Regions from separate parts of the Rhizobium sp. CECT 9324 genome, predicted to be linked through region 1. Evidence: riboswitches for the same ligand, from Rfam matches in the RefSeq annotation. Region 1 holds a riboswitch; each other region holds the start of a gene.

Region 1 (7,977 bases):
TTGCCCGCATGGACGGCAAGCCGCATGCCGATGACGAGGCGGTCGCGATGGCGACCTACTACAAGTCGATCTTCGGTGACGTCCGTCGCGACAGCGGTTTTGAAGAGCCTTTGTTCGACGGTATCCGCAGCGTGATCGACACGCTGGCCGCCCGAGACGATGTTGTCTTGGGTTCGGTCACGGGAAAGTCGCGACGCGGGCTGGCCATGGTCCTGGAAGGCCACGGCTTTGCGCCGCATTTCCAGTTCTGCCGCACGGCCGATGACTGCCCGTCGAAGCCGCACCCGGCGATGGTGACGGAATGCTGTGACGAATCGGGGATTGCACCGTATGAGACGATCGTCATTGGCGATGCCGTGTTCGACATGCAGATGGCCAAGGCTGCAGGCGCGACCGCCATCGGCGTCTCCTGGGGCTATGCCTCGGTCGATGAACTCTGGAAAGCCGGTGCCGATGCGGTCGTCGACCGCCCGGCTGATCTTCTCGCCTATATCCACTGAGGACCCTAATCATGCGTGACGAGCTCAGCGCCATTTCCGGCACGTTCATTCCGGAACAGAGCGATGCCGATCCGGTGCGCCGGGCGCAGATCCAAATGAAACGGCCGTTGCCGAAGCGGTTCTACACGACCGTGTCGATTTCCGCCGACGGGGAGGGATTTGCGATCCATCTCGACGGAAAACCGGTGAAGACGCCCGCCAAGAATACTCTGCGTTTGCCGACGCAGGAGGCGGCCGAACTGGTTTCTGCCGAATGGGCGGCGCAGGATCAGGTGATCAATCCGGCAACGATGCCGATCACCAAGCTTGCCAATACCGCGATCGATGCTGTCAGCCTCAACCTTTCCGAAGTGTTCGACGAGATCGTGCGTTTTGCCGGCAGTGACCTTTTGTGCTACCGCGCCGATAGCCCGCAGGAGCTTGTCGACCGGCAAGCGAACCGCTGGGATCCCGTTCTGGCCTGGGTTGCGCAAGCGCATCAGGCCCATTTCATCCTGGCGGAAGGCGTGATCCACCAGGAACAGCCGGATCAGGCGCTTCAAGCCTATGCGGCCGGTCTTGAACGCTACCGGGAAGCCTTCCGTCTGTCCTGTCTGCATGTCGTGACGACGCTTGCCGGTTCTTCGATCCTGGCGCTGGCTTTTGCCGATGGTGCCTTCGATCTTGATACGGTGTGGGACCTTGCCCATCTCGATGAAGACTGGACGATCGAGCACTGGGGCAGCGACGAGGAGGCTGACGCCCGTCGCGCGGCGCGCTACAGTGAAATAGCCGCCGCAGCATCGCTGTTTGCTGCCCTCGACAGTCAGGATTAACGAAGGGCTAACCATAATCGACCAATGCTCGGACGGGTTAGAATCACCGCGTCGGGGTTGTCCAGATGGTTGCTCGCAGTTTCCGCATCGCTTTTGCGCTCGGGCTCCTCCTCGTCCTGTCCGCTTGTTCCCTGTCCGGGGAAAACCGTATTCGTCGACCGCTCGTCTACTATGTGCGCGACGTAACAGTGATGGCCGATGCAAGCGTTCCATACGATCTGATCAAGGGCATCGATCGGCGGGTTGCGGCGGCGATTGCCTCGACCCGGCCGCCGGCTGACGCCGAGCGCGTCGTACTGCTGGTCAAGATCGACAAGTTCGGAACCGGCCTGAATGCCCGGCGCTATTTCGAGCAAGTGCGCTTTACCGTCACGGCTGCGTCGATCGAGATCGGCGAGCCGGTTGCCGCCGGAACCTTTACCGTCAATAGCCCGACCAATGATCCGCGCTTTGGCCGCGAGCCGCTGGCCGAAGAAATCGCCGCCCGAATCCGTTTTGCCTTTTCGCTGACTGTGCCACGGATCAGGACGGTGCGGCCGCCGAAGACGATGTCGACGCGGTTTGCGAGCGATCCCGCTCCTGCCGTTGCGGCTGCTGTCACGCCGCCGCCGCTACGCACTGCAGCACCGGTTGCGGCGGCTACGCCTACGCCCGTCGTTGACGCAGTTCCGGTTCCCTTGCCGGCGGAAATCGTTGCTCCGGTGATTGTGGCTCCCGTGGTTCAGCCGCCAAAGGCAAAAGCCCGCAACGCGCCGGCGCAAGGTGGCCCGGTGGAGCAGGGAGCCCGTGGGTCTGTTCGGCTTGACGGACAATGCGATCCGGTCACGGATGCCGAGTGCCTGGCGCCCTAGTCCTGACCTGCCAATCCCGAATTTCGTCAATAGCCGTTGATGCGCGGCCGGTCTTGATTGACTTGCCGCAAGTCACGGCCTAATCCTTTGACCTGGATGGTTTTCGGGCGACAGAAGTGTGGCCTGGAAAGCAAAAGGGAATGCGGAGGCAGGGACCCAGACCGGGACTGCCAAACGCAGCCGACCCCGCGACTGTAGAGCAGCGAGGGTTTTCCATCCGGTTTTGGTGCCGAAGGCATGACGGATCGCAGGTGCGGTCGGTGCTGGATGCAGGAAACCGGAAAAGCCACTGGGGTGGCAGCGCGATCAGCCGGGGTTGGACGCCTCTTTATCTACGAATCGTCCGCCTTTTCGCGACTGCCTCAAGCCCTGGGAAGGCGAGGAGGATCCGTTGGCGTTTTCGCCGGCAGCTGCGAGCCAGGAGACCTGCCGTCCGTGACGGGCCGAGAAGGCCCAATTTATGGGGAGAGATCCCCGGCGCCAGCACGGAGGTTGTCGTGGCGACGTTTGATTTCTGCGGGACCTCATGGTCGCGCGGGACGGTGCATCCGGTTCGGGATGCGTACCGGCCTGGTCTGCTTGGCGACGGCATTTTGTCGGTCACGCCGTTCTCCTGCTCCCGTATTGCGGAGCATGTCTGAATCATGCAGTCCGTTGATTCTTCCGTTTTTGTCCTGGGTGGCGCTCGTTCCGGTAAGTCGCGCTTTGCCGAACAAATCTGCCGCGACAGCGGCCTTGCGCTCAACTACCTCGCCACCGGTCGCGCCTGGGATGACGAGATGGGCGCGCGTATCGAAGCCCATAAGCACGATCGCGCCAGCCATGGCTGGACCACACATGAAGAGCCGCTCGACCTTGTCGGCATGCTGGCGCGGATCGACGATCCCGGCCGGGTGGTGCTGGTCGATTGCCTGACGCTCTGGGTCACCAATCTGATGATGGAGGAGGGACGTGATGTTGCTGCAGAGAGCTGCGCACTCGCGGACCTGCTGCCGTCGTTGAAAGCCCGGGTCGTGTTTGTTTCCAATGAAGTCGGCCTCGGCATCGTGCCGGAAAACCGGATGGCGCGCGATTTTCGCGACCATGTCGGACGGCTTCACCAGATGATCGCAGCCCAGGCTGCGGACGTGTATTTCGTCGCGGCCGGATTGCCGCTGAAAATGAAGGGTTGAACCATGTTGCAGCAGAAAATTCCCGCCACCGTGATCACCGGCTTCCTCGGCGCGGGCAAGACCACGATCATCCGCAACATGCTGATGAATGCCAATGGCAAGAAGATCGCTCTGATCATCAATGAATTCGGCGATCTTGGCGTCGATGGCGACGTGCTGAAGGGCTGCGGTGCCGACAATTGCACCGAAGACGACATTATCGAGCTGACCAATGGCTGCATCTGCTGCACGGTCGCCGACGATTTCATTCCGACGATGCAGAGGCTGCTTGAGCGCGACGTGAAGCCGGACCACATCGTCATCGAGACCTCTGGACTTGCGCTGCCGCAGCCGCTGGTCGCCGCGTTCAACTGGCCGGATATCCGCACGCGCGTTACCGTCGATGGCGTCATCACCGTCGTCGACAGCGCAGCCGTTGCCGCCGGCCGGTTCGCCGATGATCACGACAAGGTTGATGCGGCTCGGGCCGAGGATGAAAGCCTCGATCACGAGAGCCCGATCGAAGAACTTTTCGAGGACCAGCTGACCTGCGCCGACCTGATCGTCTTGAACAAGACCGACCTGCTTGATGCCGCCGCCATCGCCGCCGTTCGCGCCGAGGTGACCGGCCGGGTGAAGCGCAAGCCGGCGATGGTCGAAGCACGCAATGGCGAGGTCTCTTCGCTGGTGCTGCTGGGCATCGGTGCCGGTACCGAGGACGATATCGACAATCGCAAGTCGCATCACGAACTGGAACATGAGGCGCTGCACGAAAGCGGCGCGGCACATGACCATCATCATGACCATGACGAATTCGAGAGCTTCGTCCTGAAGCTCGGTTCGATTGCCGATCCGGCGGCCTTCGTCGATCGCCTGAAGCCGGTGATCGAGAGCCATGATATCCTGCGTCTCAAGGGCTTCATCGACGTGCCCGGCAAGCCTATGCGGCTCGTCATCCAGGCTGTCGGCACACGGATCGAAACCTATTTCGACCGGCCATGGACTTCTGGCGAAAAGCGCGAGACCCGCCTTGTCGTGATCGGCCTGCATGAATGGGATTTCGGCGCGGTTGTCGAAGCCGTGCAGGCTGCGGCGGCCTGACATCAGAAGAATAGACAGATGACCCGCGACAGCACCCCCCTCTGGCCTGCCGGCCATCTCCCCCTCAAGGGGGGAGATCCGCTGATCGCATGCCTTGCGCGTCCTGTAAGGTGTGGCGTGGAAATGAGGGGGTGCCGTTTTAAGGCGAGAGCTATCCGTTTGCGATCTCCCCCCTTGAGGGGGAGATGGCCGGCAGGCCAGAGGGGGGTATCGGCTATCGCATCGATCACGGAAGGCGCCCTGTAATGCATCTTCTTCTCGCCCAGAAAGGCTCGATTGCCGACGGAGACGAAGCGATCGATCTTGGGCAGTCGCCTGGCGAAATCCTGTTTCTGTCTGCCGCCGACACAGAACTGTCGGCGGTGGCTACGGCCGTCGCAGCGGCGGGGTCCGGGTCGAGCTGGCGCCTTGCCAGTTTGATGGCGCTCAAGCATCCGATGTCGGTCGATACCTATGTCGAACGCACGGCACGCCACGCGAAACTGATCATCGTCAGGGCGCTCGGTGGCGCCAGTTATTTCCACTATGCGCTGGAGGCGCTGACGGCCGCGGCGCGCGCCAAGGGGGCGTTGATCGTGACGCTGCCCGGCGATGACAAGCCCGATGCTGGGCTTGATCCGTTCAGTCTGTGCACGGATGGCGACCGTTCGGCACTGTGGCGCTACCTGACCGAAGGCGGCGACCGCAATACGGCGCATTTCGTTGGTTATGCGGAAGCGATGCTATCGAATGGCGACAAGCCGGAGCCGGCACGTCCCTTGCTGAAAGCCGGCATCTGGTGGCCAGGCAGGGGCGCGATCGGTATTGCGGAGTGGCAGGATGTGCAGGCAGAGCGCGCCCCTGCACCACCCTCCGTCGCGGCCATATGCTTCTACCGCGCGCTTGTCCAGAGCGGCGAGACGAAACCGGTCGAGGCGATGATCGAGGCGTTGCAGGCGGAAGGGTTGCGCGTGCTGCCGGTGTTCGTTTCCAGCCTGAAGGACCAGGTCTCGGTCGAGACACTGCGGGCTGTCTTTGGTGACGTGCCGCCGGAGGTGGTGATCAACATGACCGGTTTTGCCGTCTCGGCGCCGGGATCAGAAAATCCCTCGACCATTCTCGACGAACAGGGTGCCGTGGTGCTGCAGGCGATCTTTTCCTCGTCACCGAAAGCGGTATGGGAAGCGTCGAGCCAGGGGCTGTCGGCGCGCGATCTTGCAATGAGCGTGTCGCTGCCAGAGGTCGATGGAAGGGTGCTGACGCGTGCCGTCTCGTTCAAGTCGGCGGCCCGCTTCGATGACCGGGTCGAGACCAATCTTGTCAGTCACGAACCGGATCCGGGGCGCATGGCATTTGTCGCGCAGCTTGCCGCCAACTGGGCGCGGCTGCGCGCAACGCCGCCCGTCGAGCGCAACATTGCGCTGATCATGGCGAATTATCCGAACCGCGACGGCAGGCTCGGCAATGGCGTCGGGCTCGACACGCCGGCAGGCACGATCGAGGTGCTGCGGGCTTTGGCTGCGGCAGGATACAAGGTGGAAGAGCTGCCGGCCGATGGCGATGCGCTGATCACGGCGCTGATGGATGGGCCGACCAATGCAGCGCATGATGGCCGCGTCATTCGCGAAGTCATTTCACTCAGCGATTACAAGGTCTTCTTTGAATCGCTTCCGAAACAGATTCAAGACGATGTGAGTGCTCGCTGGGGCGATTCACAGACGGATCCCTTCTTCCTCGACGGCGGCTTCGCCTTGCCGTTGATGCGCTTCGGGCGGGTCATGGTCGGCATCCAGCCGGCGCGCGGCTACAATATCGATCCGAAGGAAAGCTATCATTCGCCGGATCTGGTGCCGCCGCATGGGTATTTCGCCTTCTACGCTTTCCTGCGCAAACAGTTTGCAGCGCATGCGCTGATCCATATGGGCAAACACGGCAATCTCGAATGGCTGCCGGGCAAGGCGCTGGCACTCAGCGAGACCTGTTATCCGGAAGCCATCTTTGGGCCTCTGCCACATCTCTATCCGTTCATCGTCAATGATCCGGGCGAGGGCACGCAGGCCAAGCGTCGGACATCGGCTGTCATCATCGACCACCTGACGCCGCCTTTGACGCGAGCGGAAAGCTACGGGCCGCTGAAGGATCTGGAGGCGTTGGTCGACGAATATTACGAGGCATCCGGCGGCGACCCACGTCGGCTGAAGCTGCTGAAGACGCAGATCCTCGACTTGGTCAGGGATATAGGCCTCGACCAGGATGCCGGGATCGGCAAGGGCGAGCAGGAAGAGACGGCGCTGGAAAAGCTCGACGCCTATCTCTGCGACCTCAAGGAAATGCAGATCCGCGACGGACTGCATATCTTCGGCCTTGCCCCGGAAGGACGGTTGTTGACCGACCTGACGGTGGCGCTGGCGCGTGTTCCGCGCGGATTGGGCGAGGGCGGGGATCAGAGCCTGCAGCGGGCGATCGCGGCGGATGGGCTGCATCCAGGTTTACCCCCCTCTGCGCTGCCGGGCATCTCCCCCACACGGGGGGAGATCGATCTGGTGCAGCCGCCCGATCCAGATGCTACGGGTGCAGAAGCCCACCCCTTGGTAAACCTCGGCGGCGAGCGAGGCGTTTCGGGTCTGTCGATCTCCCCCCGTGTGGGGGAGATGTCCGGCAGGACAGAGGGGGGTATTGTAACCCACAAGTCCAACTTCGACCCCCTCGACTGCATCATGTCCGACCCCTGGACCGGACCGCGCCCAGAAATCCTCGCCCCGCTCACTGACCAACCTTGGCGCACCAATGGCGACACGGTCGAACGCATCGAACTGCTGGCTGCGGCCTTCGTCTCCGGCGATCTCCGATGTCCGCCGGACTGGTCGCGAACCCGAGCGGTCCTCGCGGAAATCGAAGCCCGCCTGAAACCCTCGATCGTCAAGTCCGGTCCCGCCGAAATCGTCGGCCTGCTCAAGGGCCTTGATGGCCGTTTTGTCGCCCCCGGCCCGTCCGGTGCGCCGACGCGCGGACGACCGGACGTGCTGCCGACGGGCCGAAATTTCTACTCCGTCGATAGCCGTGCCGTTCCGACGCCAGCGGCCTATCAGCTTGGCAAGGCCTCGGCGGAACTGCTGATCCAGCGCTACGTGCAGGACCACGGCGAATGGCCGGTGTCGTTCGGATTGACGGCCTGGGGCACGTCGAACATGCGCACCGGTGGTGACGACATCGCCCAGGCACTGGCGCTGATTGGGGTCAAGCCGGTCTGGGACATGGCCTCGCGGCGGGTGACCGGCTACGAGATCCTGCCACAGGCGCTGCTCGGCCGACCACGCGTCGATGTCACCCTGCGCATTTCGGGATTCTTCCGCGATGCCTTCCCGGAGCAGATCGCCCTCTACGACAAGGCGATCCGCGCCGTTGGCGCACTGGACGAGGACGAAGGCGATAATCCGATCGCAGCGCGCATGCGGGCCGATACCGCGCAGTTTGTCGCCGACGGTCTCGATGTAGCCTCCGCTTCACGGCGGGCCGGTTACCGCGTGTTCGGCTCCAAGCCGGGCGCCTATGGTGCCGGCCTGCAGGCCTTGATCGACGA
Region 2 (7,977 bases), 2.2 Mb from region 1:
CCGAGTTCATGAACGGCTTGAAATAGTCGCGCTGCGTCTGCACCGTGACATAGTTCTCCAGCGTGAACGACGGGATCAGCCGGAAGCCCTGGATCGCTTCGGTCTCGGTCTTGAGCGACGTGATGATCGTGTAGAGGATGGGGAAGAAGATCACCATCGCGAGGATCCATGCGACGAGCGTAAAGGCGATCTTGCGCTGGGTGGAGACTGTTCGGGCCATGATCTCTTCTCCTTAGCGGTCGAGGTTCTTGCCGACGGCGCGCATCAGGAAGAAGGCGACGATATTGGCGAGGATGACTGCGATGATGCCGCCGGCTGATGCACCACCGACGTCGTAGCCGAGCAGGGCCGTGCGGTAGATCAGGAAGGGCAGGTTGGTGGAGGCATAGCCCGGCCCGCCATTGGTGGTGACGAGGATTTCCGCGTAGACGCCGAGCAGGAAGATTGTCTGGATCAGGATGACGACGGTGATCGCACGGGCCAAGTGCGGCAGCGTGAGGTAGATGAACTGGCTGATAAAGCCGGCCCCGTCCATCTCGGCCGCTTCCTTCTGCTCGCCGTCCAGAGACTGCAATGCGGTCAGCAGGATTAGCGTCGCGAACGGCAGCCATTGCCATGCGACGATGACGATGATTGAAAATAGCGGATATTGCCCGAACCAGTCGACGGGCTGCAGACCGAGCGACCTGTTGATATCGGCGAGCACCCCGTAGCCCGGATGCATGATCATGTTCTTCCAAACCAGGGCAGCTACCGGTGGCATGACGAAGAAAGGCGAGATGATCAGGATACGGACTATGCCCTGGCCGAACATTGGCTGGTCAAGCAAGAGGGCAATGCCGATGCCGCCGACCACGGTGATCAACAGAACGCCGCCGACGATGAGCAGCGTGTTCCAGACCGACTGGAAGAAAGCGGGATCGGTATAGAAGTATTTGTAGTTGAACAGCCCGGCGAAGCTGACATTGCCCGGATTGAGCAGATTGTAGTTCTGGAACGAGAACCACAGTGTCATCGCCAGCGGTACGATCATCCAGACGAGAAGAAGACCGACGGACGGCGCCATCATGAGACGCGACAGCGCCCGTGTGTTGTGCGTAGCCATGGAAGAACCCACCCTGATGGCCAACACGCGCGGCTGTGTCGGCCGGCTGCGTCAGCTCGTTTTCTTGTGTCGGCCAAAACGGCCCGAAGTATCCGCGCCGAACGGCAGGAGAGGCGCGTCAAACTTTTTGGTGTTGCCGCCCGGATCGCAATCCGGACGGCTTCATTTCCTTCGGGAGGAAATTACTTGATATAGCCGCCGCGGGTCATTTCGCGTTCGGTGACCTGCTGGGCCTGGGCAAGAGCATCGTCAACCGACATCTGGCCTGCAAGCGCTGCAGAGAACAACTGGCCGACGGTTGTTCCAAGACCCTGGAACTCCGGAATGGCGACAAACTGCACGCCGACATATGGCACCGGCTTGACAGTGGGGTTCTTCGGATCAGCAGCATTGATGCTGTCGAGCGTCATCTTTGCGAACGGAGCAGCCTTCTGGTACTCGGGATTTTCGTAAAGCGAGGTGCGCGTGCCCGGAGGAACGTTGGCCCAGCCTTCCTTGGAAGCGACGAGGTTGGCGTAGTCCTTGCCGGTTGCCCAGGCGATGAACTTCTCGGCCGATGCGGTCTTCTGCGAGCCGGCCGGGATTGCGAGGTTCCAAGCCCAGAGCCAGTTGCCACGCTTGCCAAGGCCGGTATCCGGAGCCAGAGCAAAGCCGACCTTGTCGGCAACGGTCGAGTCCTTCGGGTTGGTCACGAAGGAAGCAGCAACCGTGGCATCGATCCACATGCCGCACTTGCCCTGCTGGAAGAGCGCCAGGTTCTCGTTGAAGCCGTTCGACGAAGCACCCTGCGGGCCAGCGTCGTTCATCAGCTTGACATACATGTCGAGCGTGTTCTTCCATTCAGGCTGATCGAACTGCGGCTTCCAGTTCTCGTCGAACCAGCGGGCGCCGAAAGCGTTGGACGTTGCCGTCAGGAACGCCATGTTCTCGCCCCAGCCAGCCTTGCCGCGCAGGCAGATGCCGTTGATGCCGGCCGCGCGGTCGGTCATCTTGCGTGCCGCTTCGCCGATGAATTCCCAGGTCGGAGCGTCAGGCATGGTCAAGCCAGCCTTCTCCATCAGGTCGCGACGGTACATGACCATCGAGCTTTCACCGTAGAACGGCGCGGCATAGAGCTTGCTGTCGTCGCCGGTGAGGCCCGAACGGATGGCCGGCAGCAGATCGTCGACGTCATAGTCGGCGCCGAGATTGTCGAGTGGCAGCAACCAGCCCTGCTTGGCCCAGATCGGAACTTCATAGGTGCCGATCGTCATGATGTCGTACTGGCCGCCCTTGGTCGCGATGTCGGTCGTGACACGCTCGCGTAGGACGTTTTCTTCCAGCGTAACCCATTCGACTTGGATGTCGGGGTTCTTGGCTGTGAATTCGGACGTCAGACCCTGCATGCGGATCATGTCGCCATTGTTCACGGTTGCGATGGTAAGGGTTTCGGCAGATGCCATGCCCGCAAGGGCGAGAGCTGAGCATGCGCCCAGCAGAATCGTCTTCAATGTCATGTCTTCCTCCCAGAAGAGAACTGAGCATTCGCTTTGCTCATGGGCAATTACTCAGTCTCCGGCTGTCGAAAGTCAATGGAGATTCCATGCTGCGATGCGGCAAAGAATACTCAGGACGTTGAATTTCAATGATTTATTTTAATGAAACATCAGCCCTTGAGCAGATATCGAGCACCGTCTTCGTCGGTAATCAGCCCGTTTATGTGCCCGCCGCGAACCGCAGCTCGAATGGCGGCATGTTTGCGCTGACCGCGGGCCATGCCGATCACGGTCGATGTTTCGCGCGAAGGTATGGCGAGACTTGCCACCCGATCATTGACCGGATCATCGAGCAGGCGGCCATCGGGACCAAAGATCCAGCCGCAGATCTCACCGGTCGCGCCCGCCGTCAGCAGCGCCTCCATCTCGTCTTGCTGCAGGAAACCATCGAGCAGAAGCGGGGCATTGAGTGTCATCTCGCCGATGCCGACGAATGCGGCGTCGGAGGATTTGCCAAGCTCGATCGTGGGAGCGACCAGCGGCTGGCGGTGCAGAAGATCCCGCTCCTCGCGTGACGACACGATGACGGGCAGAGGCATGGGAAAATGCCGCGCCTTGACCGCATCCGCCATCGAAAAGATGACGTTGAAATAGGCAGCCGAGCCGTCCGGGCTGATATTGCCGGTCAGCGACACAATTTTATGCTGCGGACATTCCATCGGCGAGAGTTGATCGACCATGGCGCGCAAAGTGCGTCCCGTTCCCATGGCAATGACCAAGGGGTCGGGCTGCTTCAGCCATCGTTCCAGTTCCGCGGCGCCAGCCTCGGCCACGCCAACGGTGGCCGATTCGGAGGCCGGGTCGCTGGGGACGATTTCGACATGCTTGAGGCCGTATTTGTCTTTGACAGCTTCGCCGAGTTCGAGACAGGCGGCAATCGGATGGTCGAGCCGCACCTTGATCAGCTTTTCGGCAACCGACAGCGACACGAGCCTCTGGGCGCTTTGCCGCGAAATGCCCATCGCAACCGCAATCTCGTCCTGGGTCCGACCGGCGACATAATAGAGCCAGCCTGCTCTTGCCGCATCATCGAGCCGCGTTTGGCCTTCTGGTCGCTTTGCCATCAAGATTGGCCCACCCTTTCGAAACCAGTGCTGCCAATTTTCGCTCTGACTGTCAAATGACCGAGGCGTCTCCTCACATCTCCACAGGGTGCGCCAGCGTGTCCTGAGCGGTAAAATTGCACTGGACATTCGAATCGGAGATCTTTAATGTTACGATATTACATTACCAAATATCGGCGAGTGGATGAGGCATGAGCAGGCTTGACCGGAAGACCCGACAAGCCCTAAACATATGGCTGACGGTTCCCCAATTGGATGACTCCAAGGGGATTAATAGGGAACACGGTGCGGAATACCCAACAAGGGACCAAGACCGTGGCTGCCCCCGCAACTGTAAGCGGATTGCCGTCCATCCTCGTGGCGTGAAAGCGCCAGGCCACTGCGATCGTGATCGCGGGAAGGCAGATGGACAGCAGATATCCGCGAGCCAGGAGACCTGCCGTCGTCGAAGAGAAACCGCAACGGACGGGGTGTTCCGATGGAAAAGATCTGGCTTGAAGGCAGCGCTTCCGCGCGCTTTTACAATATTGCCATATTGCCTCCGGAGATACCGACGGAGGACAATCATGGCACATGCGAAACGACACACGGTAACCGTTTGCACGGACTGCCGAATCACGGGGACGGCGTGCCGCCCCGGACTTCAGCTTCTCGATCACCTTAACGCCTGCCTGTCAAAGATCGGGGCCTCGGACAATCGCGACTTTGCGGTTGAGGGCACCGTATGCATGGCGGGCTGCAAGAGACCCTGCACCATCGCGTTCCAGGCAAGCGGGAAGGCCACCTATCTCTTTGGTGACATCGAGCCCGACGCGGACATCGAGGCGCTGGTCACATTTGCCAAGCTCTACGGCGAGCGCCCCGATGGCATGACCCGCGAAGCAGAACGTCCGCGCGGTCTTGGCGGCAAGATACTCGCCCGCATCCCGGCCTCCGTGCTGATTTCGGAACAATCCTCGGAGCGTCTCCAATGAGCCCGAACCGTGGGAGAGCCTCCCATGAGCTGTGATGCGAATGGCACGTCGATACGGGTGTCCGATCTCGGCTGGGGTCCGAAGCCGGACCTCCTCCTGGTGCGCGGGGTGAATTTCGAGCTGAACGCAGGCGAGCGGCTCGCGATCATCGGCCCCAATGGTGCCGGCAAGACGTCGCTCCTGCGTTGCCTTTACCGCGGTGTTGTTCCGCGCGAAGGCAGGGTCGAAGTCGGAGGAGAGGACATTTGGCAAATCGGATCGCGACAGGTTGCGCGCCGAATCGCCGTGGTCCTGCAGGAAATGCCGGCGGATTTCCCATTCAGTGTCCGTGATGTGGTGATGATGGGGCGCATTCCCTGGCGCGAGGGTCTGACCGGCTGGACGGATGAGGATCGCCGCGAAGTTGCCCATGCCCTTGAGCACCTGAACCTGGCGCATCTCGCCATGCGCCAGTTCTCCACGCTGTCGGGCGGGGAAAAGCAGCGTGTTCTGGTTGCCCGCGCGCTGACCCAGAAACCCGAGATCATCATTCTCGATGAGCCGACGAATCATCTCGATATCCGCCACCAGCTCGAGATCCTCAACCTGTTGCGCAGTCTCAAACTCACGATCATCACCACGCTGCATGACATCAACCTGGCGGGCGACTTCGCCACCCATGTCGCACTGATGTGCGAGGGGCGCATGACCGCATTTGGAAGACCGGATGATGTCCTGACATCCGGCGCTGTCTCGACCACATTTGGCGTCTCAGCCATGGCGCATCCGACCCCTGGCCACAGCGTTTCACGCTTCTCGTTTTCACTTCAAACTGCTTGATTTAAAAGGATTCCACATGTCGCTTACACGTTTTTCCGCCGCGACCGCCAGCATTCTCGTCTCGGGTTTGCTGACCACCTCGGCGCTCGCTTATCCGGTCACCGTTAAGAGTTGCAATCGCGACGTTACCTTCGATGCGGCACCCAGTCGCGCCGTTTCCAACGACGTCAATCTGACCGAGATGATGCTGGCGCTGAAACTGCAGGATCACATGGTGGGCTACACCGGCGTTTCCGGCTGGAAAACCCTGGACGAAAAAATCAGGGAGGGCGTCAAGGAACTGCCGGAGCTGTCGCCCAAATATCCGACGAAGGAAGTCTTGCTCAACGCTGACGCTGATTTCTACTTTGCCGGCTGGAATTACGGCATGAAGGTCGGCGGTGAAGTCACACCGGAGACACTCGATGCGTTCAAGATCAAGGTCTACGAGTTGACGGAATCCTGCATTCACATCATGGCCAAGGGCAAGCCGACGATGAATGACATGTTTGTCGATCTCGTCAATCTCGGCAAGATCTTCGGCGTCGAAGAGCGCGCCAATGAACTTGTAGCCGGCTATGAAAAAGGACTGGCCGAGGTTCAAACCCGCATCGGCGCGGTGAAGGAACCGGTTCGTGTCTTTGTGTATGATTCGGGCACGGAGAAGCCGTTCACCTCGGGTCGCTACGGCATTCCGACGGCGATGATCGAAGCTGCGGGCGGCATCAACGTCATGGACGATGTCGAGAAAAGCTGGACTGAAGTGTCCTGGGAGCCGGTGATCGAGCGCAACCCTCAGGTCATCGTCATCGTCAACTACGGCGACGTGACGGCTGACCAGAAGATCGCCTTCATGAAGGAAAATCCCGCCTTCAAGAATCTCGATGCGGTGAAGCAGGACCGTTTTGTGGTTCTCGAATATGTCGAGGCGACCCCGGGACCACGCAATATTGATGCTATCGGCAGGCTGGCCGACGCTTTCCATCCTCGCAATATGTAGATCGCGAAACGGAAACAGGTCTTGTCACCGGGCGCCATGCGCCCGGTGAACCGAATTTTATCCAGCAGATAGGCATGTGATGACGAGCGGCAAGGTGTTGATGTGGGGGGCACTAGCGGCCGCCCTGATGGTGCTGTGCCTGACTGCAGGCGTTTCTTTCGGCGCCGCGCCGATCCCGTTCACCACGGTCTGGTCGATCATCGCCAACAAGCTTCATCCGGGCTTTAGCGAAGTGACATGGTCCGCCGGTCGTGAGAGCATTGTCTGGGACGTGCGCTTCCCGCGAGCGATCCTGGCAGGACTTGTCGGCTCAGGTCTCGCGGTTGTCGGTGCTGTCCTGCAGGCGGTCACGCGCAATCCGCTCGCCGATCCGCATCTGCTGGGCGTCTCTTCGGGTGGCGCGCTTGGCGCCATCATCGCGCTGCTGCACACGGGCCTGATCTTCGGCCTTGTCACGGTACCTCTGTTTGCCTTTGTCGGCGCACTTGCTGCAACGCTGGCTGTGATGGCGGTCACCCGCTATTCGGGCGCTGCTGCGGATCGGCTGGTCCTGTCCGGTGTCGCCGTTGCCTTTGTCGCCACCGCCCTCGGCAATCTTACCATCTTCCTCGGTGATCCGCGTGCGGCCCATACCGTTGTCTTCTGGATGCTCGGCGGATTGGGCCTCGCCCAGTGGTCGCACCTGCTTTATCCCGCCCTGGCACTGGCTCTATCGCTGATCTGGCTCCTGCTGCGCGCGCGCGAAATCAATGCGCTTGCCATGGGCGACGAGACGGCCGCGACACTGGGTGTTCCCGTCTCGCGATTCCGCGCCCAGCTGTTTGTCGTCACGGCTCTGTTGACCGGCGTTATGGTCGCCTTTTCCGGTGCCATCGGATTTGTTGGCCTGTTGATCCCGCATGTCGTGCGGCTGGTCGGTGGCAGCGATAATGTCCGCGTTATCCCCTTGTCCGCCTTTCTTGGTGCGATCGTTCTGATCCTCGCCGACATTGCCGCGCGGGTTGTCATGGCACCCGAAGACATGCCGATCGGTGTTGTCACCGGTCTGGTGGGTGGGGTTGCGTTCATCGTCTTGCTTCGCCGCCGATGACCGTCACAAGTCGCGACAACAGCAATTTATGACGAGCTATTGCTCCATTTTCGTTTTGGCCTAGGATGAAGCAAAACGAAGAATGGGGAGGGGACAATGATTTTTTCCGCGCGTCAGGCCGAAATCATGGCCATCGCAAAGGAGCAGGGGCGTGTTCTGGTTGATGAACTTGCCACGCGTTTCGCCGTCACGCCGCAAACCATCCGCAAGGACCTCAACGACCTCTGTGATACCAGGGCGCTGAACCGCATTCACGGCGGCGCCGTATTTCCGAACGGAAATGAAAACGTCAAATACGAAGCGCGCCGATCCATGGCGGCGGCCGAAAAACAGGCGATCGGTCGGGCAGCGGCCGCATTGATTCCGGACAACTCGTCGCTTTTCATCAATATCGGCACGACCACGGAAGCT
Region 3 (7,977 bases), 1.3 Mb from region 1:
CGAGAAGAATTCCACGAAATATCGCAGCCCGATGCATCTGTTCGAAACGCTGGTGGCCGAATTCCAGCGTGGCATCATCGCGGTGGTGATCGACCTGACCGAGGAGCTGAACGCGATCGAGGATGTCGTCTATGACAGCGAATTGCGTGACGAGCGGCGCAGGCTGGCGCCGGTGCGGCGTGTGGTTGTCCGGCTCTACCGGCATTTGCGCACCATGCTGTCGCTGATGCGCCGCGCGGCGGCCAGCGACGACGAGGACATGCCATTCGGCTTCGATGAAGTGGCACAGCGGCTGACAGCCAGGCTGGAATCCGTCGATCACGACGTCCATGCCCTGCAGGAGCGCGCCCGGCTGCTGCATGAAGAAATCGATTCGAAACTGTCGTCAGAAACCAATCGACACCTCTACATCCTGTCGCTGATGACCGCGTTCCTGCTGCCGCCTTCCTTGGTTACCGGCTTTTTCGGCATGAACACATCCAATCTGCCGTTCGCCGCCGAGGCCGACGGCACGATCTTTGCCATCGGCTTCATCGCGGTCTCAATCGCCGCTGCCTGGTATCTGCTCAGGCGGGCGGGCATTCTCTAAGTAAATGCGCGTCTGCGTCTGGCCCAAACCAGCGTGTGGCAAGACCAGCATTGGCCAAAACGACAATACCCGGCACGAGGCCGGGTATTGAAGCGCTGACGGGGCGAGCTGTTCGGGCACGCCGATCAGAGAGGTATTGGCTCAATAGTAGGGCGACAGGCAACGCTGACGCGGACCGTTGTAGGGCTGGAACGTATTGCTGCGGCTGTCATACGAGCGGTAGCGGTTGGCGCACCACTGGTAGTGGCTCGGATTGATACCACCGGCGCTGGCGCGCGGCGGCTGCGAGGCCACAGCACCGCCAATGATCGCGCCGGCTGCAAACGCCGCAAGCGGGAACCAGGCGCCATTGTGATAGCGATAGCCCGGGCGACGATGCGAGTAACCACGGTGACCGTTGTGATAATGATCGCGGTTATAGTGACGGCGATATTCACGACGACGGTACTGAACCTCGGCGACGTCGGAGCTTGCCTCGACCGGCGCACGCGGCAGGCTCATGGCCTGTGCCGGCACGATGCCGGTAAAGCCGACGGCGGCAGCCAGTACGAGACCGGCCATACGTTTGAATGCAGTCTTCATGCGACTTTCTCCCTGCGTTTTCCGCGACCAGCATTATGTCCCGGCCCATGCCTTGAGACTGCTGATCCTGAAACGAAAATTAACGGCTTCATCCTGAACCCAGCATTAACATTGGTTTTATTCTAAAACTGATGCCGCCGCCTGTTTCGATGGCCGCGACCAAGCGACCGCGATTGCCTGTTAACGGGGCTGAGAGGAAATTGTTCCATCGAAACAAAGTCATGACGAAGGCCATGCGCCGGGCGCAAATCCCGGATGAAACGCAAAAGGCGTGCCGGCAATGCGGCACGCCTCTTGAAAACAGACCTGCGACCTTCAGGCCTCGATTTCGATATCGCCTTTCGGGCGCGAACAGCAGGCCAGAATGTAGCCCTCGTCGATTTCCTCATCGAGGATGCCGCCATTGTGCTCCATCTCGACCTCGCCGGAAATCTTGAGCACCTTGCAGGTGCCGCAGAGACCGGATTCGCAGGCGGCTCCGATGCGCACGCCGGCAGAACGGGCCGCCTGCAGAACGGTATGGCCCGGCGCACAAAGGCCGTCCTTGCCGGACATGGCGAATGTCACCATAGTCGGCTGCTCGCCATCAGAATGGTCGGCGACGACGATCGGCAGTTGCGGCTTGGCCGGCTGGAAGGTCTCTTCGTGATACTGGCTCATGTCGAAGCCGGCGCCGGACAAAGCCTCGCGAACCGTGGCCATGAACGGCTCCGGTCCACAACAGAAGACAGTGCGCTCAAGGAAATCAGAGGCCAGAAGCGCGATCTTCGCCTTGTCGATGCGGCCTTTCAATCCCGACCAGAGCTGTCCGCGACCCAATTGCTCGATGATGAAGCCGAGCGTGAAATGCGGCATGTCGCGCGCCTTGGCCTCAAGCTCCCAGCGGAAGATGATGTCGTCGGGCGAACGCGCACAATGCAGGAAGGCGATATCGCTGTCGGGCGAGCGATCGCCCATGTCGCGGCTCATCGACATCATCGGGGTGATGCCGGAGCCGGCCGAGATGAACAGGTATTTCTTGCCCGGATGGCGGGCATAGGAGAAATCGCCGAGCGGGCCGATCGCCTTCAGCGCCATGCCGGGCTTCAGGTTGTCGAACATCCAGCGGGTGCCGATCGAATCCTTCTGCGCCTTGACCGTGATTGCCACCGTGTAGGGCCGCGACGGGCTGGACGACAGCGTATAGGTGCGCATCACCGGTTCCGGCGAGGCCGGGATCTCCAGCGTGACGAACTGGCCGGGCTGGTAGCGGAACCACAGGCCCGGCTTGTTCGGCCGGAAGGTGAAGGTCATCACGTCGGGGGCTTCCGGCGTGACGGCAACGCATTCGAGCATGTGCTCCCGGTCCGACCAGGGACGCATCTCATCGACATGGCGATACTGGGTGACAGCGATATTCATCTCAGGCCACCGCAGACAGGCGGGCCTTGTCGCCCTGCAGCCTGTTGATCATGAAGGTCGTGTACCAGTCGACGAACTGCATGACGCCACCTTCGTGCTCGACCGAATAGGGCCCCGGCTCATAGGCCGGCGAACGGATGCCAAAGGCATTTTCCTCGACGATCGAGCGGTCCTGGTCATTGGTCATTTCCCAGACATGGGTCAGTTCCTTGAGATCGTAATCCACACCTTCGACCGCATCCTTGTGCACCAGCCAGGTGGTGGTGACCGCCGTTTCCTCGGCCGACAGCGGCGTGACCCGGAAGGAGATCGCGTGATCGACCAGGATGTGGTTCCAGGTCGAGGGATAGTGGAAGAGAAGCATGGTGCCGATATGCGAGGTCGAGACATCGTCAGACAATGGGCGCCTGACGGCGCGCTTGCCGGACATCGTGTAGCTTTCGGCCTCCTGGATTAGCGGCATGCGGGCGGTGCGGAACTGGCCGGACGGGTCAATATTGAAGGTGCTCGGCAGACCGGCGGCTTCGCAGCGGGCCCAGTGTTCAGCGATGACCGGATCATCGCCGGCGCCCTGCACGCCAGTCGCAGTCGGGGCTTCCGGATAGGTGCGGCAGAGTTCCGGGTGGTTGCTGGCGCAATGATAGCACTCGCGGTTGTTTTCCCAGACGAGTTTCCAGTTGCCCTTCTCGATGATGGTGCTGCGATGGGCGACCTTGGCTTCGGCAAGCCGATGCGGCTTCATGTAGGGTTCGATCGACGCGCGGACCGGGGCGAAATCGGCCGGCTCATTGGCCAGGCAGATGAAGATATAGCCGGCGACGCTTTCGCAATGAACCGGCTTCAGGCCGAATTCACTCTTGTCGAAGGTTTCGCCCATCTGGCGGGCGAAGACCAGCGAACCATCGAGATCATAGGTCCAGTTGTGATAGGGACAGACCAGCTTGGCGGACGCGCCACGATCCGAGGTGCAGACACGGTGGCCGCGGTGACGGCAGGTGTTGTGGAAGGCGCGGATCACCTGATCCTTGCCGCGGACCATGACGATCGGATAGTCGCCGACCTGAGCGGTGAAATAGTTGCCGGCGCGCGGGATCTCGCAGTCATGGCCGATGAACAGCCAGTCGCGGTACCAGATCTGCTCCATGTCGAGCTTGAAATAATCCTGATCGATGTAGAAAGGCTGCTCCAGGCTGAAGCCTTCCCGGCGGTTCTTCAACTGCCGCAATACGGTGCTGTGCAGATCCATGTCGTCCTCGTTCGTTTCACCGGCGATGGAACAGGAGCGCAGCACCAATCGACCCGAAACGGGCGATCACGGCTATCTCCGGCCGCCCACCGCGACCTCATATATCCTTGCATCAAGGCTGGTTTCCGGGCTCTGGAGACGTCTGTTGCCAGACTACGTGCGGCGCCTTCCCAGGATCTTCCCAGTGGCCTTTTGCCGTCACGCGAATCTCCACCACCGTTGCGGGGGCAGCGCCGGATTTTGACCGGCTTCCCGATTTCCCACCCTCCCTACGGGGCAGCACCTCGAGCTTGCCGATATCTAAACACAGCCAGCCGTCGGGTGCTGCATTGCGAAACGACACGTCCGGGAATGTTTGCGACATGCCCATGCAAATGCGCCAAAAGCAGCTCCTCAAAAATGATGTGTCTTTTCTTGGGGATAGGTCGTTTCAGTGACGTCTGTGACTATTGCGATGGCGCAAAATGACAAATCTGTGCAGGTCGCAGCAAGAACTGCATTGCGGCAAGCCTCGCGAAACCTCAAGGGGCCACAGTAGACGCAAATCATGATTAACCATGTCGCTGTAAGATCGGCGTACCGAGCCAGTAACCGTCAGAGCCTCGACATGCAAAAACTTCGATATTACGCGGCCCCGAAAGTCCCGGACAAAAGCGCGACTGCGACGAAGGCCGCGCATACCGAATTCCTGCGCACCGGACGCATCTCGCGCCATCGCGACGACTGGCTTTCGGAGGAAAAGCGCTACCTCACCTATGCGGAGGTGGCCGTGCGTACCGGGCGGCGTCTGGAAACGGCGGCGGAGACCACCCATAGCCGGATCAACGGCTTTCATCGCTCGATCCAGTTTCCGAAAATTATCTTTCACAAGACGCTCGATGACAGCCCGCATCTCGGCTACTGTCACGTCACGGCGGCACGCACCAATTTCGCCCAATATGCCGACGTGAAATGGGCCTTCTACATTGCCAACTTCTTCGCCGAAATCGGCGGCAGCGAGCAATTCTTCGAACAGATCCGGCAGAGCTATACCCGGATGTATTTTGCCGTGGCAATCAAGCCGGAAACCGAGCAGAAGGCCATGGTCGTCGACCGGTCGATCCGCGACAACGGGCTGCTGTTTCGCACCCACGACCCACGGGAAGCCTTGCGCAATGTGTTGATGCTGGGTGCCCGCGACACGGAAATCCGCAAGATCATCGCCAAGCTCTGACCCCAGGCCTGCTTAGCCGGGCTCAGGACCGGCTCAGACGCCGAAGCCACCCACCGGCTTCTTCTTGTAGATAAGCCAATCCTTGGACGTATAGTCGTTGGCGCCATAAATCGTGACGGTGTCGCCGCCATTGGCCTTCGAGGTGGCAAGCGCCTTCTCGGCAAAATTGGTGAAATCGAACGCATTCGGAGCCTGTTCGGAGAAGCAGACGCCGAAGGACATGGCCATCTGACCCGGAGTGCGCCCGCTGGACGAGCCAACAAAGGCCGTTGCCTTGAGCTTGGCGCGCACCAGCTCGATGACACGGCTGATTTCATCCGCGTCGGACGTATAGAGCAACAGACCGAAGCGGCCGGCATCGAAGCGGCAGGCAAGGTCGCCGCCACCGGATGCGGCCTCGAGCACCTTGGCAACCTGCATCAGGAAACGTTCCGCGACAGCCGGCCCCATCTGTTCCTGGATATGGGTGAAATCGTCGATTTCCCCGACGGCAACGCCGCAAAGAACCGGCATTTCCGGATTGGCATAGATCTTTGCCACGGCCTTGTTGAAGGCGCGGCGGCTGGCAAGACGGGTGAGCGGATCGACAAATTTCGCCTGTTCGGCTTCCTCGGCCTCGCGTTGCATGTCGGCCAGCGATGCCGTCTTGTCGACCACGGCGCGCACGACATTGCTGTTCTGGTGGGCGCGTTTTTCGGTCGCGGCCTTGAGCGCCTTGATCGACTGACCAAGCGGCGTTCCCTCGAGATCGGCCTCTGTCAGGATGGTTTTCGAGGCATTGCCGATGGCACGACCATAGTCGGAGAGGGAAATCTTTTCCTCGTTGAGCAGATTGATGAAATTGCTCATCTCCGCGCGGACCTGGCCGCTCTGGCGGCTGAGCAGGCCATCTTCATGGTGATGGGGCAGGTATTTGCGGCCCAGTTCGTCCAGCGCCTCCTGGCTCTTCACCTTGCCGAGCGCGATGAATTCCCGCACCAGTTCCGGATTGCTGCCGGCGTAGGCCTCGTAGACAAGCTCATAGTTGCGCGGAAGTCCGTCAATGCCCATCTGATGCATGGCAGTTGCCACACGAAGCGCTATGCTGGAGGCGGGATTCTTGACTTGCTGCATCTGTGGCTTCCCGGCTTGAGGCGGCGTTTGTCTCGTTGTCGGCGACTATAGGCAGAAGAATTCTTTCTTTCGGTTACATCGATATATAAAATTTTATCTTTGCTGGATCCCCTCAAATTACACTGTGGAACATTGTAGGCAGTGGTTCTGCAAAAAGGCATTTGATCGCGCATAAGGGAACACGCTAAGGACAGCGGGAACACAGCTAACGAGGCAGGCACATGGCCCGGATCATCGCAATCGGCGACGGCATGGATGAGGCGATCAACGCCGCATCGGTGATCCTTGCACTCGGCCGTCCGGTAGCGATCCCGACCGAAACGGTTTACGGCCTTGCTGCCGACGCCACCAATCCGGCCGCCATCACCAGCATCTACGAGACGAAGGGCCGACCGCGGTTCAACCCGCTGATCTGCCACATGGCCGACCTGGACATGGCCGAGCAGCATGCCGAGTTCGATCCGCTTTCGCGCAGACTGGCCGAGCATTTCTGGCCCGGGCCTCTGACATTGGTGCTGGCGCTCAAGCCGGAAAGCGACATCCACCCGCTGGCAACGGCCGGGCTGGACAGTGTTGGCATCCGCGTTCCTGTCGGCTTCACCGGCGACCTGATCCGGCATTTCGGCCGGCCGCTTGCGGCACCGAGCGCCAATTCGTCCGGCAAGATCAGCCCGACGTCGGCAGCCCATGTCGATGGCGATCTCGGCGACAGGATCAATCTGGTGATCGATGGCGGCGCCTGCGAAGTCGGCGTCGAATCCACAATTCTCAAGGTTGAGGACGGTGAAATCCACCTGCTGCGCCCTGGCGGCGTGTCCGTCGAGGATATCGAGGCATTCGCCGGTGTGCCGGTGCAGCGCCCCAAGATTGCCGGCGCGGCGATCATCGAGGCCCCCGGCATGCTGGCCTCGCATTACGCGCCGAATGCAGGGGTCCGCCTGAATGCCACTTCGGTTGGCAGGCTCGAAGCGCTTCTGAACTTTGGCAACACAGCCGTCGCCGGTCAGGACGACTCCAGAATGGTGTTGAACCTGAGCCCCGCCGGCGATCTGGCCGAGGCGGCCGCCAATCTGTTCGACTATCTCAAACAGGCCGATGCGACCGGTGCCGTCGCCATTGCCGTAGCGCCCGTGCCCGACACCGGCCTTGGCGAAGCGATCAATGACAGACTGGTGCGCGCCGCTGCACCGCGTGATGCGGAAGGACCCGTGGAATGACCATGACGCTGACCATGACATTGACGCGGGCCGAAACGCTGCGGGCATTCATCGACATCGTGGGGGAAGCCCATGCGCTGATCCTGCAGGACGACATCAAACCGTACCTCACCGAGAACCGCGGGCTCTATCACGGTTCATCGCCACTGGTGCTGAAGCCTGGTTCGACAGCGGAGGTTTCTGCCATCCTAAAACTCGCCAGCGAGACCGGAATGCCGATCGTCCCGGTCAGCGGCGGCACCGGCCTTGTCGGTGGCCAAGTGCCGCGCGAGGGCAGCGAGGACATTCTGCTGTCCCTGGAGCGGATGAACAAGATCCGTGAAATCGATCCGCTCGCCGACGTGATCGTCGTCGATGGCGGCTGCATCCTGGCCGAGGTGCAGAAGGCGGCCGAAGCGCATGACCGGCTGTTTCCGCTGTCGCTCGGGTCCGAAGGCTCCTGCCGGATCGGTGGCAACCTCTCGACCAATGCCGGCGGCACGGCCGTGCTTGCCTATGGAAACATGCGCCAGCTTTGCCTCGGGCTAGAGGTTGTGCTGCCGACCGGCGAGATCTGGGACGGTCTGCGGCGGCTGAAGAAGGACAATAGCGGCTATGACCTGCGCGACCTGTTCAT
Region 4 (7,977 bases), 120 kb from region 1:
ACAGATGTCCTGCGCATTGCCATTGCGCAACTCAATCCAACGGTTGGCGACGTCGTCGGCAATCTGGCGAAGGCGCGCGCTGCGCGGTCGGAAGCTGCAATTCAGGGCGCTGATCTGCTTCTTCTGACGGAGCTGTTCATTTCCGGCTACCCGCCTGAGGATCTCGTGCTGAAGCCAGCGTTTCTCAGCGCGTGCCTGTCTGCCGTCGAGCAACTGGCGGCAGAAACTGCCGACGGCGGCCCTGGTGTGATCATCGGGTTCCCGCGTCAGAGCGAGAAGGGACGGCATAATTCGGTGGCCATTCTTGATGGCGGCAAGATCCTTTCGTTTCGCGACAAGATCGATCTGCCGAACTACGGCGAATTCGACGAGAAGCGCGTCTTTGTCGAAGGCGAGATGCCCGGACCGGTCAACTTTCGCGGCGTGCGCATCGGCGTGCCGATCTGCGAGGAAATCTGGAACGATGCCGGCGTCTGCGAGACGTTGGCCGAAACCGGGGCCGAGATCCTCTTGGTGCCAAACGGTTCTCCTTTTTATCGTGGCAAGGTCGATGTGCGTCATCAGGTGGCCCTGCGCCAGGTGATCGAGACCTGCCTGCCGCTCATCTTTGCCAACCAGTTGGGTGGCCAGGACGAACTTGTGTTCGACGGTGCAAGCTTTGCCTTCAATGGTGACAAATCGCTGGCGTTTCAGATGAGCCAGTTCGAGGAGACATTGTCTGTCACGACCTGGAAGCGGACCGAAAGTGGCTGGCGCTGTGATGAAGGGCCGATGTCCCGCATTCCGGAGAAGGAGGAGGCAGACTACCGCGCCTGCGTTCTCGGTTTCCGCGACTACGTCAACAAGAACGGCTTCAAAAGCGTGGTGCTCGGCCTTTCAGGCGGGATCGATTCGGCCATTTGCGCGGCAATTGCTGTCGATGCTCTGGGGGAGGAGCGGGTGCGCACCGTCATGTTGCCTTATCGCTACACGTCGAAGGACTCCTTTGCTGACGCCGAAGCCTGCGCCAAGGCACTGGGTTGCCATTATGATATCGTGCCGATCGCCGATCCGGTCGAAGGCTTCCTGTCGAGCCTTGCCGAAATGTTCGAAGGCACGGAAAGCGGGATTACCGAAGAGAACCTGCAAAGCCGTGCGCGCGGGACGATCCTGATGGCGATCTCCAACAAATTCGGCTCGATGGTGGTTACCACCGGCAACAAGTCGGAAATGTCGGTCGGCTATGCGACGCTCTACGGCGACATGAATGGCGGCTTCAATCCGATCAAGGACCTGTACAAGATGCAGGTCTACGCGCTTTCCGCCTGGCGCAATGCCCATGTGCCGCCGGGCGCACTCGGTCCATCGGGCGAAGTGATCCCAGCCAATATCCTGTCCAAGGCGCCGTCGGCCGAACTTCGACCGAACCAGACCGACCAGGACTCGTTGCCGCCCTATCCGGTGCTGGACGATATCCTGGAATGCCTGATCGAGAAGGAGATGGCGGTCGAGGACATCGTTGCCCGCGGCCACGACATCGCAATCGTGCACCGGGTCGAGCACCTGCTCTATCTGGCCGAATACAAGCGTCGACAATCGGCGCCGGGGGTCAAGATCACCCAGAAGAATTTCGGCCGCGACCGTCGCTATCCGATCACCAACCGTTTTCGCGATCGCTGAGGGGCTGCGAAACCGATTTCGCGGCTGCATGGAGGAGACGTGATGCGCAGTTCGGTCGAGATCTACAATATCCGCACACGGCTGAGCCGTGTGGTCTGGCAGACCGCCGATCTGGTCGAGGCACCGAACTGGTCGCCGGACGGCTCCTATCTGCTGATCAATGAAAACGGCCTGCTCTACCGGCTTTCGCCGAAGGGTGGACAAGCACCGGTACAACTCGACACCGGTTTTGCGATCGAATGCAACAATGATCACGGAATATCGCCGGACGGATCTCTGGTCGTCATCTCGGACAAGACGGAGCACGGCAAATCCTGCATCTATGTGCTTCCCGCCATAGGCGGGCAGCCGCGCCAGGTGACGGCAAAACTGCCATCCTATTGGCATGGCTGGTCACCTGACGGTCGCAACCTTGCCTATTGCGGCATTCGCGAGGATGTCTTCGACATCTACTCGATTTCCGTGGATGGCGGCGAGGAACGCAGGCTGACCATGGGCGAGGGGCGGAATGACGGGCCGGATTGGTCCGCCGACGGCGAATGGATCTATTTCAACTCCAGCCGCAGTGGCCTGATGCAGATCTGGCGCATGCATCCCGATGGCAGTGATGTCGAACGCATCACCTACAGCGATACCGGTGACTGGTTCCCGCATCCTTCGCCGAAGGGCGACAAGCTTCTGTACCTCTCCTATGCGCCGGACGTGTTCGATCACCCGCGCGACCACGAGGTCAGTCTGCGGCTGATGGATATGGATGGCGGCTCGCCAGAAACCCTGTTCGAACTCTTCGGCGGGCAGGGCACGATCAATGTGCCGAACTGGTCGCCCGATGGCGATGAATTCGCCTTTGTCCGCTATTTCCCCGTCACCGACTGATGCTCGTCGCAGGCTGATGCTTGCGTCCTCCAGCGATCGGTCTACAAGATTGACGATCAGGTGCCCGCAGTCTTGCGGGAGAATCGGGAAGCCGGCGCAAATCCGGCACGTGCCCAACGCTGTAAGGTGGATGCGCGCGCAAGGGGAAACCCGGCCACTGGTGGACAAGACCGGGAAGGCGGCGTGTGCAGCAGATGCCAAGTCAGAAGACCGGCCTGATGAGATAGACTTGCCCGCGCGGACGGCGGGCGGTTGCGCATTGTTGGGGATTTGACGATGCACGACGAACCGAACGAGTTTCTCGTCCGGGCCGGTTGCTTTTCGACGGAGGAAAAGCATGCCGTCTACCGGGCCATCCATACGCGCCGCGATGTGCGTGATCAGTTTCTTTCCGATCCCTTGCCGGACGACCTTGTCCGACGCCTGTTGGGTGCTGCGCATGCCGCGCCCTCCGTCGGCTTCATGCAGCCGTGGAATTTTCTGCTGGTGCGCGATGATGAGCGGAAGCGTGAAATCTGGGACGCTTTCGACCGGGCCAACCGCGAGGCCACTGCGATGTTCGATGCCGATAAACAAGCGGCCTATCGTGCGCTGAAACTCGAGGGGATCCGCAAGGCACCCCTCGGCATTTGTGTGACCTGCGATCGGGATCGCGCCGGTCCCGTTGTGCTGGGGCGCACACACAATGCACGCATGGACAGTTACTCGACTGTCTGCGCCATCCAGAACCTATGGCTCGCGGCGCGCGCCGAGGGTGTCGGACTCGGCTGGGTGAGCATTTTTAACGAGAGCGAGTTGAAGCGGATCCTGGGCATTCCCGACCCTATTGAAGTCGTCGGCTATCTTTGCCTCGGCTATGTCGACACGCTCTACTCGGCACCGGAGCTTGAGGTCAAAGGCTGGCGATCGCGCCTGCCGCTCGACGAATTGGTCTACGAAAACAGCTGGGGAGACCGGCCTTCCGCGTTCAACACTGCGGCCGGTGTCATTCCTGTAGAGGCTGCGGACCAGGTGCCGCCGGCTTCCTCAGATTGATCGCCCCCGTCGCCGGAGGCAGAAACTGTGGGCCGACCTTGCGGATATTCGAGGCGCTGCCATCATAGGCGCGTTCCAGCGGCGGTGCGACGGTTGCAGAAGCCGATTGGCTCTGCGGCTTTGGCGCGATGGTGAGGATGGAAGACTTGTAGTCCGGAGCAGCCTGCCTCGGGCTCAATCGTTGTCTTGCCTGCTCATGATAACGGGCAAGATCGCATCCACATTGCTTGGTTTCCCCGGCCGTGCGGTTGCGATAGGCGAATGCGTTGGGAAGGTCGCGATATGGCCTGCCGGTCACTGCCGAAATCATGTCCGATGTCTCACTGTACTCTGGAGCGTGGAAATACAGTTCGGTTTCGGTATTCGGGCACATCTGCTGGCACTGGCCTGCGTCCCGGGCGAAATTCATCGCCGAAGTGTTGGACGAAATCGGAAAAAAGCCGCCATCGCAGGTACGCACACACAGAGTGCGGATATTGCCGGTGGGCAGCGGGGCTGGCTGGTCGGACAGGACACCCGGGGCGTTGCGGCTGACTTCATACGGTTCGGCCAACGTGTCGAGATAGGGGACGCGCTGAGCTTCCTCTGGCTCGCTCGCAAGCGTCGCGTCGGTGTCGGGGCTGCAACCATTGGCCACCAATGCTTCGCTCAATCTCGTCCGCGAGCCCTGACTTGCAGCGCTGCCTGATCGAATTTCCTGTAGTTTTGCTGTGAGGATGTCCCTGTTTTCTTCCATCCTGTCGATTGCCTTGGAAAGGTCTCCGCAATCGTTTCCTCCGTCCGGGCGCACAATCACGACCGCGGAGGTCAGGCAGCGTAACCTCTTCTGGTCCTGCTTCGCCTTGCGAAGCTCCAGATTTTGTTGGGCAATGGCGCTGGCATAACGATCGATTTCGGGATTGTCACCGATGATTGTTGACGCGTTCGCAAGTCGGTCGCGCAGTCGCTCACAAACGACCGACGCCGAAGCCGAATTGGGCAGGACCCAGGCCAAGCAGAACGCAGCAACTAGAAGTCTTGGTATCCTCGTCGGCAAAATCGATTTCCCGGTGGCGCGTCGCACTCCGTGTGCCCGCGCCTGCTCCTACACCAGCTAGGCGAGAATACGCCAGTTAAAGCTAAAGTAAAATGACGATGCCGACATTGACCGCCATCGCTGCTGCGCCGTTGGCGGTCAATCCTGTTGTTTAAGCCGCGCGTGCCATTTCGAGCGTCATCGGTTGCTCCAGGACGCTGCCACGGATCGATGCGATGCTTTTCATCCGGGTGAGCAGGTCGTCCGTGATCTGCCAGCCAACGGCAACCGCCTGCACGGAACCGATCCTGTGCGGGGCGGCAATACGCGTGCCCGGGCAGCCCATGCGCTTGAACATGCGCTCCAGGAATATGTCGGTGACGGTTACGATGTGGCTCAGTCCTGATGCCAATCCGAGTTCTCCGACGCCGCACATCAATTCGGCTGCGGCAATGGTGACCTGGTTGCTGGCGCGGTCCTGCGAGATTTCCGGATCGATACAGAAACGGCTCGATTCCCAGATTGCTGCGCTGCGAATTTCTTGGCTCCCGCCCAGCAGGATGGGAAACGTATCGTCGAGCATGTTCGGTCCAAGGGTTGGCAGCAGGCGAAGAGCGCCCCGCAGACGCCCGGTGTCCCCGTAGGATAGTACGTAAAGCGGATTGGCCTGGTCGTAGTGATCAATTTCCCACTCGCCGAGAACGCCAACGTCCCAATTCAGGAGATCGTGGAAGATTGTTTTGCGCAGGCGATGCATGGCGTCGATTTCGGACGGATAGCGTTTGCGGTTGGCGCCGTTAATGATCCTGATCATTCGTCACTCCTTCAGTTGAATGGAGTGCCGAGGATGGCGATTGCAGTTGACCGATGAAACTTTCGGTAGAGACAGCTACGCGTCTGCAATCAAATATTCCATGAGGTCGGAGAAGGGCTAAATCAGTTCCAATGCCTCGTGCGGATTCGCAATCAGATTGCGCCAGAGCGCTTCGGCAACTGCCTGCGGGTTGGTCATCACGTTGAGTTTTCGGCGGGCATTGGACATGAAAAAGCGCACGGTGCGCTCGGTGATCCCGAGAATTGCAGCAATTTCCCAGTAATTCTTGCCGGCTGCCACCCACGACAAGGTCTCAATCTCTCGCCGTGTGAGCCTGTCAGGCGCATGCCGCGGATATGCGTCTGGACGCTTGCGTGCAAGCATTTTTGCGTGAAAGCTGACAGCTAGGGCGGCAATGTCGCGATCATGCACCCGGCGCAGATGCGTCCACTCATGCTCTTCCATATCGGCCTGTATGACGAGGAAAGCGGCTCGGCCATTGTGAGACAGCATGGGGTAGCACGCAGCGACCGAGTTCAGACGAAGTAGGCGTGCAAGTTTTGCGAGGTTTTGCCCTGCCAGGGTTTTGGGGGCGATATCCCGCCAATCGAATGGCTGAACCGCCAAGTCTGCATGTCTCAGCGGGGCCAGCATGAGTGTGTCGCGCAGATTGTTCGTCAGCTTGTTCAGAGTTGCCAACGGCGTGTGGTAAAGACTGTGGGCGACAATGCGACTGTCAACGATCATTCCGTCGAAATAGAGCAGGTGAACGAGGGAATACGTCTGGCGCATGCGATTGAAAAATTGCGCAGGCTCGACACGCTGATCCTGCTCGAGCCAATCACGCAGTCCGAAATAGGCCTCCGCAGATGCCATGGAAAAAACCCTAAAACCAAGGGTTCAGAATGGTTTGGCTTGCTGCGAATTGTCCAGCGGCAATCTGTCCTTGCCGCTGGTAATCGGCCGAAAACCTTGAAGGCCGTCGTCCCGCGGTGGGGCGGGCGACGACGTTATGCCGGTTGCGAGGCTTCCACGACCGCCAGGGCCGCCATGTTGACGACGCCGCGCGACGTCACCGAGGTTGACAGGACGTGAGCCGGCATGGCGGCACCCAGAAGGATAGGACCGACATGCAGTGCATCCATCATGGTGCGCATGATGCCAAGCGAGATGTTGGCAGCATCGAGATTCGGGAAGACGAGCAGGTTGGCTTCGCCCGTCAACGTACTGTCCGGCATGGCCCGTTTGCGCAGTGCTTCCGACAGCGCCGATCCGCCCTGCATTTCGCCATCCACCTCCAGTTCGGGTGCCTCCTGACGCAAGATTCCGAGCGCACTGCGCATCTTTGTGGCGCTTGGCGAGGGGCGCGAACCGAAATTGGAGTGCGACAACAAGGCTGCTTTCGGGGCAATGCCGAAGCGCCGGATTTCCTCGGCGGCGAGCCTTGTCATTTCCGCGATTTCTTCAGCCGAAGGGTCGTCGGTGACAAAGGTGTCGGTAAAGAAGATCGCGCCACGCTGCGAGATCAGCAGGCTGAGACCTGAAAAGTCGCGCACGCCGGGGCGCTTGCCGATAATCAGCCGGACGTCACGCACATGGCGGTCGAAACGGCCTTCGACTCCGCAGATCAAGGCATCGGCATCACCGCGCTTCACTGCAAGTGCGCCGATTACCGTGGTGTTCGTGCGGACAATCGTGCGGGCGGCTTCCGGGTTGATGCCGGCGCGGCCGACAATGGCAAAATAGTCATCGACATAGTCGCGGTAGCGCGGATCGTCTTCCGGATTGACCAATTGGAAGTCGACACCCGGACGGATACGGAGGCCGTAGCGCTTGAGGCGGGTCTCGATGATTTGTGGACGACCGATCAGGATTGGTTCGCCGATGCCATCTTCAAGCAGGACCTGGGCAGCGCGCAGGACGCGCTCATCTTCGCCCTCTGCGAATATGACGCGTTTTTTGGTGGCTATTTTTGCCGCAGCGAAGATCGGCTTCATCACGAAGCCGGAGCGGAAGACAAAGCGGTTCAACTGGTCGAGATAGGTATCGTAGTCGCTGATCGGACGGCGAGCGACACCACTGTCGGCTGCGGCGCGGGCCACAGCCGGGGCAATGCGCAGGATCAGGCGTGGATCGAACGGCGAGGGAATGAGGTAGTCGGAACCAAACGTCGGTGTCTCGCCGGAATAGGCCTTGGCGGCCACTTCCGAGACTTCCTCACGTGCCAGCGCTGCAATGGCACGCACGGCGGCCATCTTCATCTCTTCGTTGATGGTGGTGGCGCCGCAGTCGAGTGCACCCCGGAAGATATAGGGGAAGCAGAGAACGTTGTTTACCTGGTTGGGGAAGTCCGAGCGGCCGGTGCAGATCATCGCATCCGGGCGCGCCGCGCGCGCTTCTTCAGGCATGATTTCCGGCTTTGGATTGGCCAGGGCCATGATCAGCGGGTTGGGCGCCATCTGTACGAGCAGCTCAGGCTTCAGTACGCCTGCCGCAGACAGTCCGAGGAAGACGTCGGCGCCGTGGATGCTGTCGGCCAGCACGCGCTTATCGCTTTCCTGGGCGTAGACTTCCTTCC

What was found. Region 1 has a riboswitch for cobalamin ahead of cobU (bifunctional adenosylcobinamide kinase/adenosylcobinamide-phosphate guanylyltransferase). Riboswitches for the same ligand answer to the same signal wherever they lie in the genome.
Region 2: another riboswitch for cobalamin. It lies ahead of LQ231_RS02610 (DUF1636 domain-containing protein); the one in region 1 lies ahead of cobU (bifunctional adenosylcobinamide kinase/adenosylcobinamide-phosphate guanylyltransferase).
Region 3: another riboswitch for cobalamin. It lies ahead of LQ231_RS07070 (aromatic ring-hydroxylating dioxygenase subunit alpha); the one in region 1 lies ahead of cobU (bifunctional adenosylcobinamide kinase/adenosylcobinamide-phosphate guanylyltransferase).
Region 4: another riboswitch for cobalamin. It lies ahead of bluB (5,6-dimethylbenzimidazole synthase); the one in region 1 lies ahead of cobU (bifunctional adenosylcobinamide kinase/adenosylcobinamide-phosphate guanylyltransferase).

What each region holds. Positions count from the first base shown of each region.
Region 1 covers NZ_CAKKMZ010000001.1:2,737,842-2,745,818, reverse strand. Annotated here, with positions in the region: gene LQ231_RS13465 (HAD-IA family hydrolase) at 1-500, shown strand, start outside; gene LQ231_RS13460 (ATP12 family protein) at 512-1,315, shown strand; gene LQ231_RS13455 (hypothetical protein) at 1,381-2,166, shown strand; cobalamin riboswitch at 2,247-2,615, shown strand; gene cobU (bifunctional adenosylcobinamide kinase/adenosylcobinamide-phosphate guanylyltransferase) at 2,811-3,338, shown strand; gene cobW (cobalamin biosynthesis protein CobW) at 3,342-4,418, shown strand; gene cobN (cobaltochelatase subunit CobN) at 4,664-7,977, shown strand, end outside.
Region 2 covers NZ_CAKKMZ010000001.1:563,572-571,548, forward strand. Annotated here, with positions in the region: gene LQ231_RS02590 (carbohydrate ABC transporter permease) at 1-220, opposite strand, end outside; gene LQ231_RS02595 (sugar ABC transporter permease) at 233-1,105, opposite strand; gene LQ231_RS02600 (sugar ABC transporter substrate-binding protein) at 1,288-2,601, opposite strand; gene LQ231_RS02605 (sugar-binding transcriptional regulator) at 2,751-3,704, opposite strand; cobalamin riboswitch at 3,928-4,163, shown strand; gene LQ231_RS02610 (DUF1636 domain-containing protein) at 4,271-4,678, shown strand; gene LQ231_RS02615 (ABC transporter ATP-binding protein) at 4,703-5,497, shown strand; gene LQ231_RS02620 (ABC transporter substrate-binding protein) at 5,514-6,476, shown strand; gene LQ231_RS02625 (iron ABC transporter permease) at 6,556-7,566, shown strand; gene LQ231_RS02630 (DeoR/GlpR family DNA-binding transcription regulator) at 7,663-7,977, shown strand, end outside.
Region 3 covers NZ_CAKKMZ010000001.1:1,442,839-1,450,815, reverse strand. Annotated here, with positions in the region: gene LQ231_RS07085 (CorA family divalent cation transporter) at 1-589, shown strand, start outside; gene LQ231_RS07080 (BA14K family protein) at 731-1,171, opposite strand; gene LQ231_RS07075 (hybrid-cluster NAD(P)-dependent oxidoreductase) at 1,487-2,572, opposite strand; gene LQ231_RS07070 (aromatic ring-hydroxylating dioxygenase subunit alpha) at 2,574-3,818, opposite strand; cobalamin riboswitch at 3,917-4,120, opposite strand; gene LQ231_RS07065 (DUF6656 family protein) at 4,426-5,031, shown strand; gene LQ231_RS07060 (GGDEF domain-containing protein) at 5,065-6,144, opposite strand; gene LQ231_RS07055 (L-threonylcarbamoyladenylate synthase) at 6,366-7,361, shown strand; gene LQ231_RS07050 (FAD-binding oxidoreductase) at 7,358-7,977, shown strand, end outside.
Region 4 covers NZ_CAKKMZ010000001.1:2,860,325-2,868,301, reverse strand. Annotated here, with positions in the region: gene LQ231_RS14035 (NAD+ synthase) at 1-1,659, shown strand, start outside; gene LQ231_RS14030 (hypothetical protein) at 1,702-2,535, shown strand; cobalamin riboswitch at 2,577-2,769, shown strand; gene bluB (5,6-dimethylbenzimidazole synthase) at 2,812-3,570, shown strand; gene LQ231_RS14020 (DUF2865 domain-containing protein) at 3,521-4,222, opposite strand; gene LQ231_RS14015 (acyl-homoserine-lactone synthase) at 4,758-5,399, opposite strand; gene LQ231_RS27220 (helix-turn-helix domain-containing protein) at 5,517-6,275, opposite strand; gene LQ231_RS14005 (NADP-dependent malic enzyme) at 6,410-7,977, opposite strand, start outside.